4 regions of the Colwellia sp. SU-HH00943 genome follow, and region 2 is predicted to be linked to each of the others. Evidence: predicted binding sites of a transcription regulator. Region 2 holds the regulator's gene; each other region holds the start of a gene.
What was found. Region 2 encodes sigma-54, which starts transcription at its own class of promoters, with help from an activator protein. Its sites were predicted from a motif close to GTTGGCACGNNNNTNGNNT; they were not measured.
Positions count from the first base shown of each region.

Region 1 (5,090 bases), 98 kb from region 2:
AGTGTTTATCAGCAAGAGTAGATTGTTTAAACTGAAGCTGATGATCGAAATCCCAGCTAGTATCATTATTTTTGCTTTCTGTGTTGGTCAAGCTGCTACAGCTGAACAGAGAGAGTGATAAGAAAGAAAATATAGCCAAATGAGTGACTCTGTTCATAAATACTCCAATTACATTAACGCTATTCTTTAACGCTATTTAAGAGCAATGCCTTTGCCCTTATTCAAGTATAGCTTTTATAGTTAGACAATTATAACGACAATTTATTTTTAATACGCACACAAGGTTTATCTTCTTATTGTTGAATCAATACTTTTACATTATCTCTTCAGATAATTGACATAATCAATATGGTTAAAATGATAAGTAAACTCGATAATGGAACAATCAACACAATTTGCCATTATGCACTGACTTGTTTAGTATTCTGGGTACTTACCTTTTGTAATATATGGATATTATGACTAGCACTTCACTTAAAAAAGATACACAGGCAACGAATATTTTTGAATTGTTGCCGGGTCAATTGCTCGACGTGCAACTTGCTCAATTAGATAATGTCCGCTTAAAACTGCCTCTTATCGGTTATGCCTTTGGTCAATATATTATTTTAAAGTTCCCAGTAGGTATTAGAACCCATGACTACAGTGAAGCGTTAGCCGTTGGTAAGTCGGTTTTTATTCGCTATACAAAACCTGCAGAGGAAGGTGAAGAAGAGCAGGGAGAGTGTCTTTCTTTTGATTCAACCATTAAGGCCATTGCGGACTTTCCTGAAAAGTGCCTTGTCATTGAATACCCATTACATATTTATAATCGACAACTACGTCGCTATCCTCGGACTCAAGCACATATACCTACTAAATTAAAATTTGCAGGTACAGATTTACTCAGCATACTGCCGGAATTTAACGGCATTATTGTTGATATTTCACCACGCGGTTGTGGCTTTTCATTTAAAACCGATGAACAGCTTTCAAACCTCGATAATCAAGCGCTAACGTTAACCATACAAAGCCCGATAGAAGGGGAGTTAGAAATAGCTGCACGTGTATGTAATCAGCGTTATGAAAATGGCAAAATGACCCTGGGCAATCAATTTATTACTAGCTCTACCGACGTTGAGCGTTTGTTAGTGCATTTGTTTATTGAATGCTTGTAATAATGCCGTTAATGCCCTGATTCGATCACTTTTGCACGCGAGTTTTTCTGATTTAGTGCAAACTCTCCAAAATAACAGCCAATAAATATATTAAGTTATTGTTATATAGGTGTATTTCTTTTTGGCTTGAATTTTGTATTGTCATATTCATTAAATGATTTCGGTCTGAATAAAAAGGCTTAGGTTAAAGAAAATGAGTTTTTCAAAAGGGAAAACTAATGACACTAGTCATATCGACCAAGAAAAGACACTTGGTGATGTACTTTTAATCGAATCACGTGCGACTAGTAGTTCCTTGTTAAAAAAAACCTTAATTGGGTTTGGTTATAATATTGTTCATCATGCAACTTTAGATGTTGATATTATTGATAAAATAACATTTTTCCAGCCTAATGTTTTGGTTCTAGCCACTGATTTACCTAGTGAAAAAATGCTAGCAACACTTGCTGATATCAATAAGTTATTACCACTGCCTATCATTATAATTGCTGAAAATGATTCCCCAAACTTGATCAAACACGCTATAGAGTCAGGCGTCAGTGCTTATGTCGTCAGTGAAATGATTCCTCAGCGCTTGAAAAGCATTATTTCTGTAGCCAATGAGCGCTTTAAAGCAGAGCAATCTTTACGAAAAGAGTTAAAGCGCACTAAAGATCAACTTGAAAGCAGGAAGTATATTGATAAAGCCAAAGGCATTATCATGGAGCAGAAGCAGCTTTCAGAGCAGCAGTCGTATGACTTAATACGGAAAATGGCTATGAACCAAGGTAACCCATTGGTAGAAGTAGCAAAAAGCATTATTGAAGTGCATACCATGTTATCAACTAACTAATTAATAGAGTATGAACTCAAATAGTGCATTTGATTATTTTTGTGCATCAATTGGTTGATTATTTATTTGAGTTAAATGAATAAATATTAAAAAAGCCATATAAAACAATAACTTTGAAAGTTGGCACATTAAATGTAAAGAGCATGTAAGCAAATAGTTATTTTTATCAACGGCGATAAAAGTACCCGAATACAAACCTAGCAGCAACGGCGCTGCTAGATAATGCAAAACAATATGTTAAGCATTAAAGAGCAATGGCGCTCACTAAAAATCTACCCAGTTGGGTAGAAATTTGGTGGGCGTTTTTTTTTGAATTTTTTTAACTTTTATCAATACCTATAAGGAATTAATAATGAATTGGACAAAATCAATCACTTCTGTGTTGAAATGTGCTTCTCTCAGTATTGCAGTTGCCTTGTCAGCAAGCAGTGTTGCCTTGAGTGAAGAGTTGGGTGAGCCAGAAAAAGAAGAACTAAAATTTGGTTTCATTAAATTAACGGATATGGCACCTATTGCTATTGCTTATGAGAATGGTTACTTCGAAGACGAAGGTCTATATGTAACCATCGAAGCACAAGCGAACTGGAAAGTATTATTAAACGGTGTAATTGATGGTTCTTTAGATGGCGCGCACATGTTAGCGGGTCAACCTATTGCAGCAACCATGGGTTACGGTACTAAAGCACATATCATTACGCCATTTTCAATGGACTTAAATGGTAACGGTATTACCGTATCAAACGAAGTTTGGAAGAAAATGAAGCCTAACATTCCTAAAATGGCTGATGGCAGACCTGTTCATCCAATTAAAGCAGATTCATTAAAACCAGTTATTGATGAATTAAAAGCTGAAGGTAAGCCATTTAAAATGGGTATGGTATTTCCAGTATCAACACATAACTATGAATTACGTTATTGGTTAGCTGCTGGTGGTATTCACCCAGGTTATTACGCACCACACAAAGGTGATAGCTCAGGTCAAATTGATGCTGATGCATTATTATCTGTAACACCTCCACCACAAATGCCTTCAACCATGGAAGCCGGTACTATTAGCGGTTATTGTGTAGGTGAACCATGGAACCAACAAGCCGTATTTAAAGGTATTGGTGTACCGGTTGTTACCGATTATGAAATTTGGAAAGACAACCCTGAAAAAGTATTTGGTATTACTGCTGAATTTGCAGAAAAATATCCAAACACAACGATTCGTTTAACTCGCGCTATGATTCGTGCAGCTAAATGGTTAGATGAAAATAACAATGCTAACCGTCCTGCAGCTGTAAAAATCCTTTCTCAATCTAACTATGTTGGTGCAGATTACGACGTAATTGCTAACTCAATGACGGGTACCTTTGAATATGAAAAAGGTGATAAGCGTGAAGTACCTGATTTCAATGTATTCTTCCGTTACAACGCGACTTACCCATACTACTCAGATGCTATCTGGTACTTAACGCAAATGCGTCGTTGGGGCCAAATCTCTGAAGATAAAAGCGACCAATGGTACAAAGACTTAGCAGCCAAAGTATATCGCCCAGATATCTACACAAAAGCAGCTAAATCACTTATCGCAGAGAAAATTATTCCAGCTAACGAATTCCCTGATTTTGCAACTGAAACTGGTTTTAAAGCCCCTCAAAAACACTTTATCGACGATATTGTTTATGACGGTACAAAACCAAATGCATACATAGAGAAATTTGATATCGGTTTGAAAAAAGGACAAAAGCTTTAGGGTATGTATACCAGCCCTTAGTTGGGCTGGTATCACCAACTGGTGACCATTAAAGGAAAAAGAAGATGAACTCAACAACAGTAAACATAACTCATTCAACAATCACTGAGCGGACAATGAAAGCACTTAAAAGTACAGTTCTTAAAATCACAGATTTGATGCTACTTCCAGCTATAGGTATCACAATATTTTTGTTTTTATGGACAATTACCGCACAAAGTATCCATACCTCTTTAGGTGATTTTCCCGGGCCAAAAGCTGTTGTTGAACAGTTCTCTTCTTTATATGACGAGCATGTCACAGAAAGAGAAAAAGCTGAGGCATTTTATGAGCGTCAGGAAAAAAGAAATGCAGCTAAAATAGCTAAAAACCCTGATTATGTAGCAAAAATCAGAGCGTATACTGGTAAGGAAACATTTGTAGATCAAATATTTACTAGTTTGTTTACCGTGACCGCAGGATTTTTAGTCGCCGCAGTTATCGCTATTCCATTAGGTATCTGGATGGGCTTAAGTAAACGATTAAATTCAGCCTTTAACCCTATAGTACAAGTATTTAAACCGGTTTCACCTTTGGCTTGGTTACCGTTAGTTACTATGGTGGTCAGTGCATTGTATGTATCTGATGATCCTATGGTATCGAAATCATTTTTAACCTCGATGATCACCGTGAGCTTATGTAGCTTATGGCCAATGGTTATTAACACCTCAATTGGTGTTGCGTCTATCGACAGTGATTTACTTAATGTAAGTAAAGTATTGAGATTACCAACATTAAAACATATTCAAAAAATTGTCTTACCTGCTTCAATTCCTATGATATTTACCGGTATGCGCTTATCGTTTGGTGTTGCTTGGATGGTATTAATTGCAGCAGAAATGTTGGCACAAAACCCTGGTTTAGGAAAGTTTGTTTGGGATGAGTTTCAAAACGGCAGCTCTGATTCACTAGCGAGAATTATGGCAGCAGTTATCGTTATCGGTTTTATTGGCTTTTTATTAGACAGACTTATGTTGTTACTACAGAAACAAGTCTCTTGGGATAAATCAAGCGTAAACGCTTAAGGAAATAATTATGACTTCAATAATCACAGATAACGCAGAACACGCATTTTTAAACATCAGCCAAATCGACATGGTATTCCCAACCCCTACAGGTGGCTTTACCGCACTTAAAGAAGTTGATCTACAGATACAAAAGGGTGAGTTCATTTCACTGATTGGTCACTCAGGTTGTGGTAAGTCAACGGTTTTAAACATTGTTGCCGGTCTTCATCAAGCAACAACAGGTGGTGTACTACTTAAAAATAAGGAAGTTAATGAACCTGGCCCTGAACGTGCCGTAGTGTTTCAAAACCACTCAT
Region 1 covers NZ_BAAJLW010000001.1:493,245-498,334, reverse strand. The annotation lists gene AC27GZ_RS02150 (hypothetical protein) at 1-157, opposite strand, end outside; gene AC27GZ_RS02145 (PilZ domain-containing protein) at 459-1,157, shown strand; gene AC27GZ_RS02140 (ANTAR domain-containing response regulator) at 1,351-1,989, shown strand; gene AC27GZ_RS02135 (CmpA/NrtA family ABC transporter substrate-binding protein) at 2,342-3,727, shown strand; gene AC27GZ_RS02130 (ABC transporter permease) at 3,844-4,791, shown strand; gene AC27GZ_RS02125 (ABC transporter ATP-binding protein) at 4,802-5,090, shown strand, end outside.
Region 1: the regulator sigma-54 is predicted to act here: its motif matches at 1,278-1,296, upstream of AC27GZ_RS02140 (ANTAR domain-containing response regulator).

Region 2 (5,090 bases):
GCAAATTGTTGGTTTATTAGGCCCCAATGGCGCCGGCAAAACCACCTCGTTTTACATGATTGTTGGCTTAGTTCCTAATGATGACGGTAAAATTATTTTAAGTGATGAAGATGTCACACTTGCTCCTATGCATGAAAGAGCACGACGTGGTATAGGTTATTTACCTCAAGAAGCCTCAATTTTTAGAAAACTCACCGTCACTGAAAATATTATGGCTATTTTGCAAACTCGCAAAAACCTTGATGAAGGGAAAAAGCAAGAAAAGCTGGAACATTTACTCGAAGAATTTAATATATGTCATATCAAAGATAACCTTGGTATGAGCTTATCTGGTGGCGAAAGAAGACGTGTAGAAATAGCAAGAGCACTGGCTGCTGATCCTCAATTTATTTTACTGGATGAACCTTTTGCCGGTGTTGATCCTATATCGGTAGGTGACATTAAAAAGATTATCATTCATCTTAAAGAGCGAGGAATTGGTATCTTAATCACAGATCATAATGTCAGAGAAACCTTGGATGTTTGTGAGCATGCTTATATAGTAAGTCACGGTGAAATTATCGCTCAAGGTGATGCAAACCAAATACTTGCAAATCAAAAGGTCAGAGATGTATACCTCGGCGAACAATTCACGCTATAGTTACTAATATACAAAAAAAATTAAGCTATAATTTATAGTGAATGTATTACTAAAATAACAACAACAGGATAAGAACAGAACTAAATGCGTCCATCACTGCAGCTCCGAATAGGACAACAACTCACCATGACGCCGCAACTGCAACAAGCGATAAAGCTTCTGCAGTTATCGACGTTGGAACTTCAACAAGAAATTCAAGAAGTGCTTGAGAGTAATCCTTTGCTTGAAGTGAATGAAAATTCACCGAGTAATAGCAATGAAGAAAACGACAACAGTAATGAACAGTTAGAAGAAGCTTTTTCTGCTAGCACAAATAGCACAGAACAAACCAGCCCTGAAGGTAGTGAAGACACCAGTGCCACTATTGATGAAATAAGTACTACCGAAGCAATGGCTCAAAATGATATTCCTGAAGAGTTAAATATAGATACCACCTGGGAAGAGAGTTACAGTGCTGGAACCTCTAATACAGGTGCAATCTCAAGCCCTTCTGAAGATTACACCTATCAAGGTGAAACCACAGACTCTATTCAAGATCATTTACTCTGGCAAATGGAATTAACACCCTTTACGGATACTGACCGCGCAGTTGCTATTGCCATTATTGAAGCGGTAGATGATGCTGGCTATTTAACCGTTTCTTGCGAAGATATTTTAGAAAGTGTCGGTATTGAAGATTTAGAGCTTGACGAAGTGGAAGCGGTATTAAAGCGCATTAACGTCTTTGATCCAATCGGTGTTGCCGCTCGCTCCATTGCTGACTGCTTAATCATCCAGTTAAATCAATTTGATGAAGACACTCCTTATTTGAAAGAAAGTAAACACATCATTGAAGAGCATATAGACCTACTGGGTAACCGAGATTACCGTCAGCTTATGCGTAAAACTAAGCTTAAAGAAAATCAACTTCGCGAAGTAATGCGCTTAATTCAAACACTGAATCCACGCCCAGGTGATGCGGTAATAAAAGGGGATGAGCAGTACGTTATTCCTGATGTTTCCGTAGAAAAGAAAAATGGACGCTGGATTGTAGAATTAAACCCAGATACAGCGCCTAAATTATCTATTAACCAACAATATGCAGCCATGACTAAAACCACCAAGTCTTCTAGTGATGATGGTCAGTTCATTCGCTCAAACCTTCAAGAAGCAAAATGGTTTATAAAAAGTTTAGAATCGCGAAATGATACACTACTAAAAGTGTCAAATTGTATTGTTCAGCGCCAACAAGGCTTTCTTGAACATGGCGCCGAAGCCATGCGCCCAATGGTATTAAATGATATAGCTGAAGCAGTAGACATGCATGAATCAACCATTTCACGTGTAACAACACAAAAGTACATGCACACACCAAGAGGTATTTTTGAGCTAAAATATTTCTTTTCTAGTCATGTAAGTACTGAAAATGGTGGTGAATGCTCTTCAACAGCAATTCGTTCCTTGATTAAGAAGCTCATTTTAGCGGAAACACCTGCTAAACCGCTAAGTGATAGTAAAATGGCCGATTTATTGGCTGAGCAGGGCATTAATGTTGCAAGACGAACCATAGCTAAATACCGTGAATCATTAGCTATTCCGCCGTCAAATCAACGTAAGAGTTTATTGTAAATCTCATTTAAAAGGATCACGCATATGCAAATTAATCTTACTGGTCACCATGTAGAAATTACCACGTCTTTACGCGATTATGTCGACACAAAATTTGCCAAATTAGAGCGACATTTTGATCATATTAACAATGTTTACGTTGTACTAACGGTAGAAAAATTAGACCAAAAAGCTGAAGCAACGGTTCACCTAAATGGTAGCGAAGTGCATGCTTCAGCGGTGAATGAAGTGATGTATGCCTCTATTGATACCTTAGTAGATAAATTAGACCGCCAAATTCTTAAATACAAAGGCAAAATTGCCAGCCATTAACCCCATTCAAAGTACTATGACCCTACAAGACATTTTAACGCTGGACTGCACTGCCTGTGCAGTTCCAGCAAGTAGCAAAAAACGCATACTCGAAACTCTCTGCCAACTTGCCAGTAGTAAATTAGGTGAATCCGATACAGGTACGCTATTAGATAGCTTACTAAACCGAGAAAAAATGGGCAGTACAGGTATTGGTAATGGTATTGCGATACCTCATGGAAAATTGCAAAACTCAAATAAAGCAGTTGCTGTCATGCTAACCACTGAAAAAGCGATTGAGTTTGACGCAATAGATAATAAACCTGTCGATATTTTTATTTGTTTATTTGTACCTCAAGATTGCACTCAAGCACATTTAGAAACTTTACAAAGCATAGCTAAACTGTTTAGTGATCGAAAAGTAGCGAAACAAGCGCGTAAGTGTACTTCTAAACAAGCTTTATTTAATCTAGTTCAACAAGCACATTAAAAAGCAACGTATTTTACAACCGCATAATAATGTAAAGTACCTAAATAACAACTTATTTAACAAAGCATGCAAGCCATCATAACAGCTGTCAATGACACTGCTTTAGCCTTGTAGCGCGAGATATCAAGTATGAAACTTATTATTGTCAGTGGCCGTTCAGGATCAGGGAAATCTGTTGCTTTAAGAGTATTAGAAGATTTAGGCTACTATTGCGTAGATAATATTCCTATTAACTTATTACCTGCCTTAACTCATACTGTTATCAATGATTACGAGAATGTTGCCGTCAGCTTAGATGTCCGTAACTTACCCAATGATCCTAAAGATATACCGGAAATAATCGAGTACTTACCGAATGCTGTTGATGTAACTACCCTTTTCTTAGATGCTGACGATATAGACCTTACCCGTCGATTTAGCGAAACACGTCGTTTACATCCATTAATCAAAGAAAATATCCCCTTAGATCAAGCAATAGCGTTAGAAAAAAAGCTCCTTACGCCTATTTCTACCCGAGCAGATTTATACATTAATACTAGCCAATTAAGCCCGCATCAATTAGCTGACTTAGTCAGAGAACGTATTTTAGGTAAAAAAACAGGGGCTATGGTATTAGTATTTGAATCATTCGGTTTTAAACATGGCATCCCTGCCGATGCCGACTATGTATTTGATGCGCGATTTTTACCAAACCCTTTTTGGGAAAAAGATCTGAAAGCCTACACAGGGTTAGAGCAACCCGTACAAGATTTCCTTGCCAGTCAACCGATAGTAACAAAGTTTATCTGGCAAATTAATAGTTTTATGATGACATGGCTACCACATCTAGAACGTAATAACCGTAGTTATGTCACTATCGCCATAGGTTGTACAGGCGGTAAGCATAGATCCGTTTATATCGCTGAACTATTAGCCAGTAACTTTAGAAAAGAAAAGAAAGATGTACAAACACATCACCGTGATATTGAGAAAGTAAAAAAATAATAATGAATCATTATGAGTAGCCTTATGACCACAACTATTTCTAAAGACTTAACTATCATCAACAAGCTCGGTTTACATGCTCGCGCTGCAACAAAGCTTGCTCAGTTATGCCAAAAATTTACCGCGAAAATCACCCTTGAATTAGAAGATAAAACCGCTGATGCCAATAGTATTATGGCAATAATGTTACTCGCTGGCGGTCAAGGTAAAACCGTAACAGTCACTGCTCAAGGTGAAGATGCAGAACAAGCATTAGCCGCTATTAGTCAGCTGATAGGCGACAAGTTTGATGAGTCTGAATAGTAAAGTAGCTTTTTGAGCGCAAGCAAGCACGAACAGTTTTTAAACATCTAATCATTACAATGACTTTTTAGCATTAAAATAAAAAGCTGATAAAACCATTGAGTTACGATAAACTTATTAAGTAAACCATCTCCAAACTTTCCCAAAAACTAAATAGCAGATTCATCGCCATGTCAGAGCTAACAGAACAAGAAGACATTCAACGAAGATTACATCAGGTGAACGAAGCCCTGAGTGATGGCATGTTTGTCTATGTTCGGCAGCTTTTACAAGAATTGCCTGTTTATGATTTAGCACTAGTACTTGAGTCTTCCCCGGCAAAAAACCGTTTAGTGTTATGGCAATTAATTGATGCTGAATTTCACGGCGAAGTATTAGAAGAACTCAGTGAAGAAGTACGTAAAGGTATCCTTAAGGGCATGCGACCTGAAAAACTCGCTGCTGCCGCTGAGGGGATGGATGTTGATGATATTGCAGAAGTTTTTCGTACTCTACCTGATAGCGACTACCAAGAAGTTCTTAACTCGATGGACTCGCAAGATAGAAGCCGAATAGAAACTGCTTTATCTTACGAGGAAGATACCGCCGGTGGTATCATGAATACAGATACCATCACCGTTAGACCGGAAGTGACTGTCGATGTGGTATTACGGTATTTGCGATTAAAGGCCGAGCTACCTGAATCAACAGACTCCTTTTATGTAGTTGATCGTAATAACAAATTTATTGGTGCAGTGTCTTTAGCTGCCATAGTTACAGCCAAGCCAGAAGTGA
Region 2 covers NZ_BAAJLW010000001.1:394,846-399,935, forward strand. The annotation lists gene lptB (LPS export ABC transporter ATP-binding protein) at 1-640, shown strand, start outside; gene AC27GZ_RS01680 (RNA polymerase factor sigma-54) at 725-2,248, shown strand; gene hpf (ribosome hibernation promoting factor) at 2,273-2,560, shown strand; gene ptsN (PTS IIA-like nitrogen regulatory protein PtsN) at 2,577-3,029, shown strand; gene rapZ (RNase adapter RapZ) at 3,159-4,013, shown strand; gene AC27GZ_RS01700 (HPr family phosphocarrier protein) at 4,038-4,316, shown strand; gene mgtE (magnesium transporter) at 4,487-5,090, shown strand, end outside.

Region 3 (5,090 bases), 280 kb from region 2:
TGTTGAGGGAACGGAGCGTGACTCTGGCCTTAATATTGAGAAAATGGCTGAAGTTGCAGCTTATTTTAGAGGAGTTAGAGAAAAATATGAGCAATTTGAAGGAAGCTTAAAAGGTGTTGATGCGCGTATTCTTACGGCGCAAGTACCTGGTGGCATGTTAACCAACATGGAGAACCAGTTAAAAGAACAAGGTGCTTCAGATAAGTTTGATGAAGTATTAACGGAAATTCCAAAAGTACGTAAAGATCTAGGTTATATTCCACTAGTAACACCAACCTCTCAAATTGTTGGTACTCAGGCAGTGCTTAATGTACTAACTGGTGAGCGTTATAAGTCAATTACTAAAGAAACTGCTGGTGTATTAAAAGGTGAATATGGCTCAACAGCTGCTGAAGTAAACTCAGAGCTACAAAACCGTGTATTAGATGGTCAAGAAGCTATTACTTGTCGTCCGGCAGACTTGCTTGATCCTGAAATGGATAAACTTTCAGATGAGCTGCAAGGTGTAGCTTCTGAGAAAGGTATTGCACTGGCTGATGATACTATTGATGACGTTTTGACTTATGCTTTATTCCCACAAATAGGGTTGAAGTTCTTAGAAAATCGAAATAATCCTGATGCGTTTGAGCCTGTACCAACAAAAGCAACACCGAAAGTAGAAAGTGCAGCGCAAGCCGTGTCTGCAACTGATCCTGAAAGTTACGCAGTAAGTGTTGATGGTAAAGTATATGATGTAGTTGTTGCCCCAGGTGGCTCAATTGAATCAATCACTCATCCAGCTGGTGATGACGCCATAAAGCAGTCAGCTTCTATTTCTGCAGAAGAAACATTAAATGCGCCTCTAGCGGGTAATATCTTCAAAGTTTTAGTGTCTGAAGGTGATAGTGTTGAAGCGGGTGATGTCGTGATTATTATGGAAGCGATGAAAATGGAAACTGAAGTACGCGCAGCCAATGCAGGTGTTATTACTAGCTTACATATTAAAGAAGGTGATGCCGTTGCAGTTGGTGAAGCCTTACTAAGCTTTTCATAGGGGATAGCATGGAATCGTTACATAGACTGTGGTTATCTACAGGTTTAGCAAATTTTGAGTTAGGCCAAGTAATCATGATGCTGGTTGGCTGTGGCTTATTGTATCTTGCTATTGCTCGTAATTTTGAACCGCTTTTACTTTTACCTATGGGTTTTGGTTCAATTTTAACGAATATCCCTGTGGCTGGATTTTCAGAAGTGGGTGGCTTACTTCACTATATTTATTATGCTGGGATTGATACGGGTATCTTCCCACTATTAATCTTTATGGGCGTAGGAGCCATGACAGACTTTGGTGCCTTAATTGCTAATCCTAAAACATTACTGCTAGGTGCTGCCGCTCAGTTTGGTATTTTTGCTACTTTATTTGGCGCTATTGTACTTAATGCCGTACCGGGGATTGAGTTTACGTTAAAGGATGCCTCTGCGATTGCTATTATTGGTGGTGCCGATGGTCCTACTGCTATATTTTTGGCGTCTAAATTAGCGCCTGAACTACTAGGGGCAATAGCGGTTGCTGCCTACTCTTATATGGCGTTAGTACCTATTATTCAGCCACCGATTATGAAAGCGTTCACGACTGAAGAAGAGCGTAAAATTGAAATGGCACAATTACGCCCAGTGACTAAAATTGAGAAAGTTATATTTCCACTTGGTGTATTGTTAATGACAATTTTCTTCTTACCGGCAGCAACACCATTAGTTGGTATGTTCTGTTTAGGTAACTTGATGCGTGAGTGTGGAGTGGTAGACCGTTTGAGTTCAACGGCTCAAAATGAGTTAATAAATATCGTTACCATCTTCTTAGGTTTAGGTGTTGGCTCAAAGTTAAGTGCAGAAGCTTTCCTTAATGTAGAAACGTTAGGCATATTAGGGCTAGGTGCTGTGGCTTTCTCAATTGGTACCGCCTCTGGTGTTCTTATGGCCAAAATTATGAATAAGGTTTCTAAAACTCCAATCAACCCACTAATTGGAGCAGCAGGGGTTTCTGCTGTACCTATGGCTGCTAGGGTTGCTAATAAAGTAGGTTTAGAAGCTAACCCACATAACTTCTTGTTGATGCATGCTATGGGACCGAATGTTGCGGGTGTATTAGGCTCAGCAGTAGCAGCAGGTATTTTATTAGCTTTAGTTGGTTAATAACTTTTACCTGATAAACGGATAATGAAAACGCTAAGCTTGTCTTAGCGTTTTTTTTGATGTTAATAAAATGTAATCATTTCAAAGTCTTTTGTCGGATTGTTTTACACTTGTTCAATTTTATAACTGTTTAACCTTCTAATCACAAGAAAAGTAAGAAGTTTTTTGTTTTGGCCTGTATTTTGCTTTTATTGTTGTAACATATAGTTGTATTGCTTAATCAGAGCAAAGTTTTTATAAGGGTTTAAAAATGAATTTAATCAAAGTTGTAAAAGGGATTTCTCTTTCGTTAGTTTTGGGGATGTCGGCAGCAAACGCTGGTGTAATTGAGTCATGGGATATTGATTTACATGATCTTAGACTGAACGGCAATATTACTGAAGTTGCAGGTCAAAATCAGTCAACAATGAATACTTGGATGTGGAACGGCTCTGTTCTTAAACTAAATGAAAATGCTTGGTTTTCAATTGACTTAGCAGATGCAATTGGTGAAACAAGTTTAAGCTTAGCTGAGCTAGATAGTAATATTATTCTTTCTTTTGATTTCCGTGCTAGTGAATTTATGCCTGAAATTGCTGGCTTATCAGTTAATGGTGTTTCTTCTGATGATGCTTTCAACTTATTTGGCTCTCAGAGTTGGGGAAGTGATGCTGTTCAATATACTGCTAACAGTAACCAATGGCAGCATTTTGAAATCAACCTAGATGAATTAACCAGTGTTAATTCATTTTCTACAATCACCTTTATCAATGATTGTGATGCAGCAAATGGTTGTGGTGGATCAGATGTTCGTTTTAGAAATTTAACCCTTACTCAGGTACCTGAGCCTTCAACGATCGCAGTATTAGGCCTTGGTTTATTAGGTTTAGCAGCAAGTCGTAAACGTAAAGTTTAATAAAGCAATATTTGATTATAGTAAGGTAAGTTCCTTACTAAATAAAAAACCGAGCTATGCTCGGTTTTTTATTGTTCAATTCTCAGCATAAACTTACTTTGAACAATTTCTCACTGTATTTTAACGTGACAAATAAAGTACAATGCCTTATTCGTATTTAGCTTCTTCTTATGTGTATGAAACCTCTGTTAACCTTCTGCTTTTGTTTATTATTTTTAAATGCTTGCTCTACCTCATCAACAGGTCGCAAACAAGTATCGCTGTACTCTGAATCCGAGCTCAATCATATGGGCACTGTTTCTTTTGAGCAAATGAAAAAAGAAACACCTATTAGTAGTGATATAGATATCAATCACTTTGTTCAATGTGTTGCCAGTTCTGTAACCGCTTATGTACCTGCCTCAGCTCATCAAGGAGAGTGGGAAGTTGTGGTTTTCGACTCTGAGCAAGTAAATGCCTTTGCTTTACCTGGTGGTAAAATTGGTGTTTATACAGGTATTTTGCATGTTACTGAAAATCAAGATCAACTTGCGGCCATCATTGGCCATGAAGTAGGGCATGTGCTTGAACATCATTCAAATGAGCGTTTGTCAGCTAATAAATTATCAAACGTTGGTATGATGGTGGCAGCTATAGCCTTAGGGGCGAGTGATGTAGACAACAAAGGATTATGGGTTGCAGGATTAGGTATTGGTGTTCAATATGGCTTGGTGATGCCCTATAGTAGAGCCCATGAAAGTGAAGCTGATATTGTTGGCCAAGAGCTTATGGCACGTGCTGGCTTTGACCCCAAAGCAAGCATTCACTTATGGCAAAATATGGCTAAGTTAAGTAAAAGCTCACCGCCTGAGTTTATGTCTACTCACCCTGCAAACGAAACGCGCATTAAACAGCTCAGTGAACATTTACGTGTTTCTGAGAAGCTTTATATTACGAAAAAAGAGCAGGGTAATTTACCTCAATGCCCTAAGCCTGAAATGGTGACTAGCGGTAAGGAGAGCTGATTGAGAGGCTAACATAGCACAATGCGAGATACCCCCTGAGTTTGTTATTTGTACGTTTTTAAGGGTGTAACTTGAAGTTTTGCCAGCTATTGTCTTTTTTCTCAAAGCATACTCTATCATGTAAGCGATTTGCACGGCCTTGCCAGAACTCAATATAGCTTGGTTTAACCCTCCAGCCACCCCAAAATTCGGGGTGGGGTACTTCACCTTCAGCATACTTTTCACTAAAGTGCTGCATTCGATCTTTAAGTTCATTTTGATGAGATAACTTTTGGCTTTGTTTTGACGCCCAAGCACCCACTTGGCTGCCTCTATCACGGCTATGAAAGTAATCAGCTGATTCTTGTGCTGTCACTTTTTCAACACACCCTTCAATACGTATTTGTCGCTGTAAAACATTCCAATGAAATAATAGGGCTACTTTACTGTTATCTGCTAATTCATGGCTTTTTCGACTGTTATAATTAGTAAAAAAAACAAAACCCTCGTCATCAAAGGCTTTTAACAACACCATTCTACTGCTTGGTTGTCCGTCAGGACTACAGCTGCTTACTGACATCGCTTCTGGCAATAGAATGCCGGCTTTATTAGCATCTTCAAACCATTGATTAAATAATGGAAATGGGGTGGAATCAGTAGGAATTTCAGGTAAGGGTAATGCAACACCTTGTCCAAAGGTAAATAAACAACGTAGCTTTTCAAATAATGTCATGGTGAATGAGAGCTCTAGAATTGACTTTTATGGCTAGATAATACTATCTAGCCATTTTTATGCCTCTAGTTTAATGATGATTACCCATATAATCTAGCGTTAAATTAGTGAGTAATTTAACGCCTAGCTTCATACCGCTTTCATCTATTTCAAATTCAGGGGTATGGTGATCAGGAGCTTTTTCTGCTGGTGTACTCTTTGATTTTCCACCAACAAATAAGTATAAGCCAGGCACTTTTTCTTGGAAGAAAGAGAAATCTTCAGCACCCGTTACTGGGTTGGTTACTTTGGTGTTTTCTACTCCAGC
Region 3 covers NZ_BAAJLW010000001.1:118,732-123,821, reverse strand. The annotation lists gene oadA (sodium-extruding oxaloacetate decarboxylase subunit alpha) at 1-1,033, shown strand, start outside; gene AC27GZ_RS00490 (sodium ion-translocating decarboxylase subunit beta) at 1,042-2,172, shown strand; gene AC27GZ_RS00485 (PEP-CTERM sorting domain-containing protein) at 2,423-3,067, shown strand; gene AC27GZ_RS00480 (M48 family metallopeptidase) at 3,244-4,071, shown strand; gene pdxH (pyridoxamine 5'-phosphate oxidase) at 4,130-4,783, opposite strand; gene AC27GZ_RS00470 (amidohydrolase) at 4,854-5,090, opposite strand, start outside.
Region 3: the regulator sigma-54 is predicted to act here: its motif matches at 2,342-2,360, upstream of AC27GZ_RS00485 (PEP-CTERM sorting domain-containing protein).

Region 4 (5,090 bases), on a different contig from region 2:
AGCATTCCTTAAAAGTAAACTGGAAGGTACGCCAACCATAGATGATTATGGTTCTTCTATTTCCGTTAACTATGATGACCAATGGTTAGAATTACAGTTTGAATTTGATAGGCTTACCAACATAAATTTCGGTGTATTATACGGCGATAACGATATAGTTTTGTGGCCAACCACATAACAAGAAAATTAAGCGGGACTGCTAACAGCTTGCTCGGTTCCGCTACGCTACACAATTTTAGCAAGCTATTATCAGCCCCTTATTTGGGCGTTAGCTATACAAGGATCGTTATGAGAATTATTTCAATATTATTAGTGCTAGTTTCTTGCTTTAGTTATGGTTCACCTGATGAATCATTGGCTCTGGGGAATTGGAAATGTGATTCATTTACTGACGGTGACGAAGAAGTTGGTATATTTGATGTCGCTCATACTGTTGAATATAGACAGGATGGCACTTCTACCGACATTCACATATATAGACTGCGTGGAATGGAAAATGATGTATGGATCAAAATAGCTCACTCTGGTCCTTGGAAAATTGAAGGAACTACCCTGATAGAGGAAACTGTTGAAACGATAATTATAGATGCATCAATACCTGAACTTAAAGAGTCTAAAGATATCCTTCAAGCTATTTCATATGAAGGTGAAACTTTCATTTCTGAAATTATCGAGCTTTCAAGTTCGAAATTCATAACTAAAGACAAAGAGCTTGAAGATGCAGGTACTTGTGTAAAAGTATAGCTAACAAGTCATTCAAGCAGGACAAAAAACAGCTGGTTTTTGCTCGTGCCTCGCTAATTTTAACCAGCTATTTTATTGCCTCTTAATGAGGCGTTAGTATTCAAGTGCAACCTCCGAGCAGTAATGGAATAACTTTATGGACATGAAAGCAAAAGGGCCCTTTTTAATAATCTCTCATCCCGAGAAAGGCAGTTTTAGACTTTATCTAATGGACGATAATGATAATGGCCCTGATTATTATCAAGCAGATAAAAAGCGTTGTACTCAAGAAGTTTACTCTAGAGGTGTAATTATCGACGGTGAAGTGTCAAATGATCCTCAACATATAGAAAGCTTTCTAGAAACAGCTGATGAAGCTTTGGAAGAGGCAGCAATTAATGCAATCGAAGCTGGAAAACGTGAAGTAGACGAAGAACTCAGGGAGGAAATCCTGCCACATTTAGGTTCTATTGAATTTGATGAAGCTGTTAATGAAAAAATGAGAGAGCTAGGCTGGGTAACCAGAATGGGAACCAAAGCTGATCTAAATTGAATACTAACAAGCTGTTTAAGTGCGGGACTGCTAAAGTTTGGCTCGGTTTCGCTTCGCTACACAATTTTAGCCAAACATTATCAGCCCCTTAACAGGGCGTTATGTTTTACAGGAGAGTTTGTGGCAATCATTCGACAAATCATTTTTCCAGTCATAATAATTGTGTTGGCGCTAATCATAAGATCATTTTTGTCTTTACCTTTTATCGAAATAGATGGTGAATTTTTGTCTACAAATGAAGTCATTTCTCATAGTGAATCAAATAACAAAGTTGTTGAAAAAGCCTTTCTACAACGTGCTACAAAACAAGAGGACTTAATAGCAACTTTCAGTGATTTCACAAGAGCACAAGCTAGTGACTTGGAAGTACTAAGAGAAGCATTTGATGTTGTTGCTAGTATTGCTGATTTGATAATAATAATTACAGTATTTTTTGTTTTACCATTGGCTCTTAAACGTAAAACATAACAAGCTGTTCAAGCGGGACAAATAACAGTTGGCTTTTGCTCGTTCCTCGCTATTTTAGCCAACTATATTATTGCCCCTTAACAGGGCGTTAGGTGAATAACCAGCTGGTAGTTTGTGTCTACAATTAAAGGATTAATTTATGAAAACATTTACATTGATATTAGTTTTACTATTAGCTATGGGGAGTTTAAATGTAAAAGCTTCAATTATAACTATTGAAGTAAGCTCTATTATTGAATCTAACTATACGTTATACGCAGATGCAAGTTCGCTTTCAAAGCCGGAAGGTGTATACCCAGAATTTGTGCTTGGAGATTCATTTACAACAAAATATTCGTTCGAGATGGGAGCCAAATCAAATTGTACAGGAACTACGTTAATCACATGTTCTTTTCTTACTGGTGCTTCAATAGAATTTTTTGGGAACAATAATAATTCAGGTGTGTTTAATTACTCCACGTTAAATTCAAATTTTCGACCTGACTTTATACAAGATAACTCACCTTTCCTTGATAATTACTTTAATTGGAACCATGAAGTAAACAGCTCTACGGGCTTTTTAGCTGACTATTTATATAGTCATGCAAGTTCATCTTTCGGTGGCTGGGCTCTAGACCTATCAAATATTCAAACAGGTGAAACCACCCTTGGTTCAATGTTTGACAATGCTAACTTAGATCCTTCTTTTTGGATGCAAGGGGTCGGGTTAAGTTTTTATAATAATATCAATGGTGAAATAGGTATCATTGGAACGAGTGCTTTAGGTGGGGTAAGTTTAAATATAATAAACAAAGTACCAGAACCTTCTTCTTTAGCTTTATTATTGTTGGGTGGGGTATTTTTTCTATCTAAAAGAGCTAAATTAGAGAGAAAGTTTAAATTCACCTAACAATCCACTCAAGCAGGACAAAAAACAGTTGGTTTTGCTCCTGCGTCGCTTATTTTAACCAACTATTTTTTGCCTCTTAGTGGGGCGTTAGGCTTACCTAAATCTTGGAGATAAATTTAACGTGAGGAGATTAGTTTTAGTTGCTTGTTCAATAATCCTGTTTCCCGTTATTGTCCGAGGGCTTATTAGCTTCTTTCACCCTAAAGGTGGTGAATTGATGTTTGTTGCAGAAAATATATTTGGTTTAAATACCATAGATTGGTTAGCTGAGTTTGTTACTTTTCCAGTGTATGACTTTCTAGTACATTCATTTTGGTTTAACAGTGTGTTTTTCTGGTTAGTTTGGGTTTTATGTATCTTCTTTACTATTAAATATACTGTTCCAAACACTGGTGTGCATGGTAAAGCCTAACAAGCATTTAAAACGGGACTGCTAACAGTTTGCTCGGTTTCGCTTCGCTACACATTTTAGCAAACTATTATCAGCCCCTTAAATGGGCGTTAGGTTTTCAGGGAGGATTGGTGAAAAATTTAAGTGTTCTATTTCTGTTATTCAGTTCTTTGTTATTAATATCTAATGTTGGTGTATTGTATTTTCTTCCTGACTACATAGTTGAAAATTCACAGATCGATATTGCACATTCAAATAGCTTAAATTCTATCGATAATTTAATAGCGAAAGCACAAAAAGAAAAGACGACTATCCCAACAGAATTATTTATTGAGTCTTTGGAAGAGTTCAAAGAGTTGGAAACAGCGGGGAACGAAATTAGTCACAATATCATCGATATATATTCTAATTTTAATCAAGCACTTTTTTGGATTTTGCTTATTCATTTTGTAGCAATATTTAATCTGCTGAGCAATCGAAAACCTAACAAGAATTTAAAGCGGGACTGCTAACAGTTTGCTCGGTTCCGCTTCGCTTCACATTTTAGCAAACTATTATCAGCCCCTTAAATGGGCGTTAAATTTCTGAGCACTGCAATATGAAGCTTCTAAAATGGATTTTTCTAAGCCCCTTTATTTTATTACTTGGACTTATTGGGGTTGTCGTCATCGGTGTAATCTTATGTGAGTTCAACAAAGCATACTGGGATAGTCGCGTAAGAGAATTGTGTGAAACTCAAGGGGGTAACACCGTATATGAGAATGTTGTCCTTACTAAAGAAGAGTACGAATTGAACGAGCCCTTTAGGGGCAATGGACAAATAAATGTTGGTCCAAGGCGCACCTCAAAAGATCACCTTCAATACGCCTATGACATGAAAAAAGAATTTATTCGTAAAGGCTTCCCTGATATAACGAAAACTACTGCCAAAACCTTCAGAAAATCAGATGGCAAAGTGTTAGGCGTTTGGGTAACTTTTCGGCGCAGCGGAGGTGATTTCCCCACTATAATTGGTCATCCTTCAGGGTTTGGATGCAAGGAAATCAACAAAGAGAAAGGCATTAAAGTAGATATAATCGATGAGATATTCATTTACAATAAAATTTAACAAGGCCATCAACCATCGCCACTTCTTGGCTGGACAGCCTAAAGCGCGCTTCGCGCACGGCTGCCGGTTATGGCGGCGTTAGGCAATTATTCAATTTCGCAATTTAATTCAACTTTAGCGAAATAAAAATGGAGAATGTATGTCATTCAAAGATCAATTCATTTCTTATTTAAAGTATTATTCTGATAAAAACATTGTAAAGATCTCTGAAATGCTCTCAGATGATGTCTCATTGAGAGATTGGAAAATTTCAGTCCTAGGTAAAGCAACCGCAATTGCTGAAACTGAAAAGAATTTTAGTTCTGCTAGATCCATCGAAATAGAAATATTACATACTTATGAAGCAGAGGATGCCGTTACAGGCGAATTACGTATCGTTGTTGACGAGACTGAAGTACTTTATGTAGTAGATGTAATTACCTTTAATATAGAGGGTAAAATAAAATCTATTCGCGCATATCTAGGAAGAGGCGATTAACTGCTAATACAACCATGCAACATGGTATGAGCATAAATTGCCTAACAAGCTGTTCAAGCGGGACAAATAACAGTTGGCTGGTTTCGCTCCGCTTCACATTTTAGCCAACTACAATTTGCCCCTTAACAGGGCGTTATGTTTCAAGGAAGGTTCGTGGATAAATCGAGATTAGCTCATTCATTAAATAATATTGTATTTGCAGTTGAAAACCCAATTGAGCACAAAAACAAACTTGCCAAGAAAAGCCGTATTCTTTCAATTGTAGCTTGGGTTGGTTTCTTTATTAGTTTCCTGTTGTACTTCCAAAACTTGCAAGGTATCTACATTCCAGTATTAGCTTCTTTTTCAGGTGTTTTATACGGTTTATCTATATACCTAGATTCAACTATAAAACAGTGGCCTTTAGTAGCTAAGCATGTAAACCTAGAATCACTAAAAAATGAAATTAGTGACATAGAAACATAACAAGTCACTAAAGCA
Region 4 covers NZ_BAAJLW010000007.1:279-5,368, forward strand. The annotation lists partial or broken gene AC27GZ_RS15955 (hypothetical protein) at 1-178, shown strand, start outside; gene AC27GZ_RS15960 (hypothetical protein) at 289-744, shown strand; gene AC27GZ_RS15965 (hypothetical protein) at 881-1,276, shown strand; gene AC27GZ_RS15970 (hypothetical protein) at 1,397-1,744, shown strand; gene AC27GZ_RS15975 (PEP-CTERM sorting domain-containing protein) at 1,884-2,633, shown strand; gene AC27GZ_RS15980 (hypothetical protein) at 2,755-3,045, shown strand; gene AC27GZ_RS15985 (hypothetical protein) at 3,156-3,536, shown strand; gene AC27GZ_RS15990 (hypothetical protein) at 3,623-4,132, shown strand; gene AC27GZ_RS15995 (nuclear transport factor 2 family protein) at 4,272-4,610, shown strand; gene AC27GZ_RS16000 (hypothetical protein) at 4,764-5,075, shown strand.
Region 4: the regulator sigma-54 is predicted to act here: its motif matches at 1,778-1,796, upstream of AC27GZ_RS15975 (PEP-CTERM sorting domain-containing protein).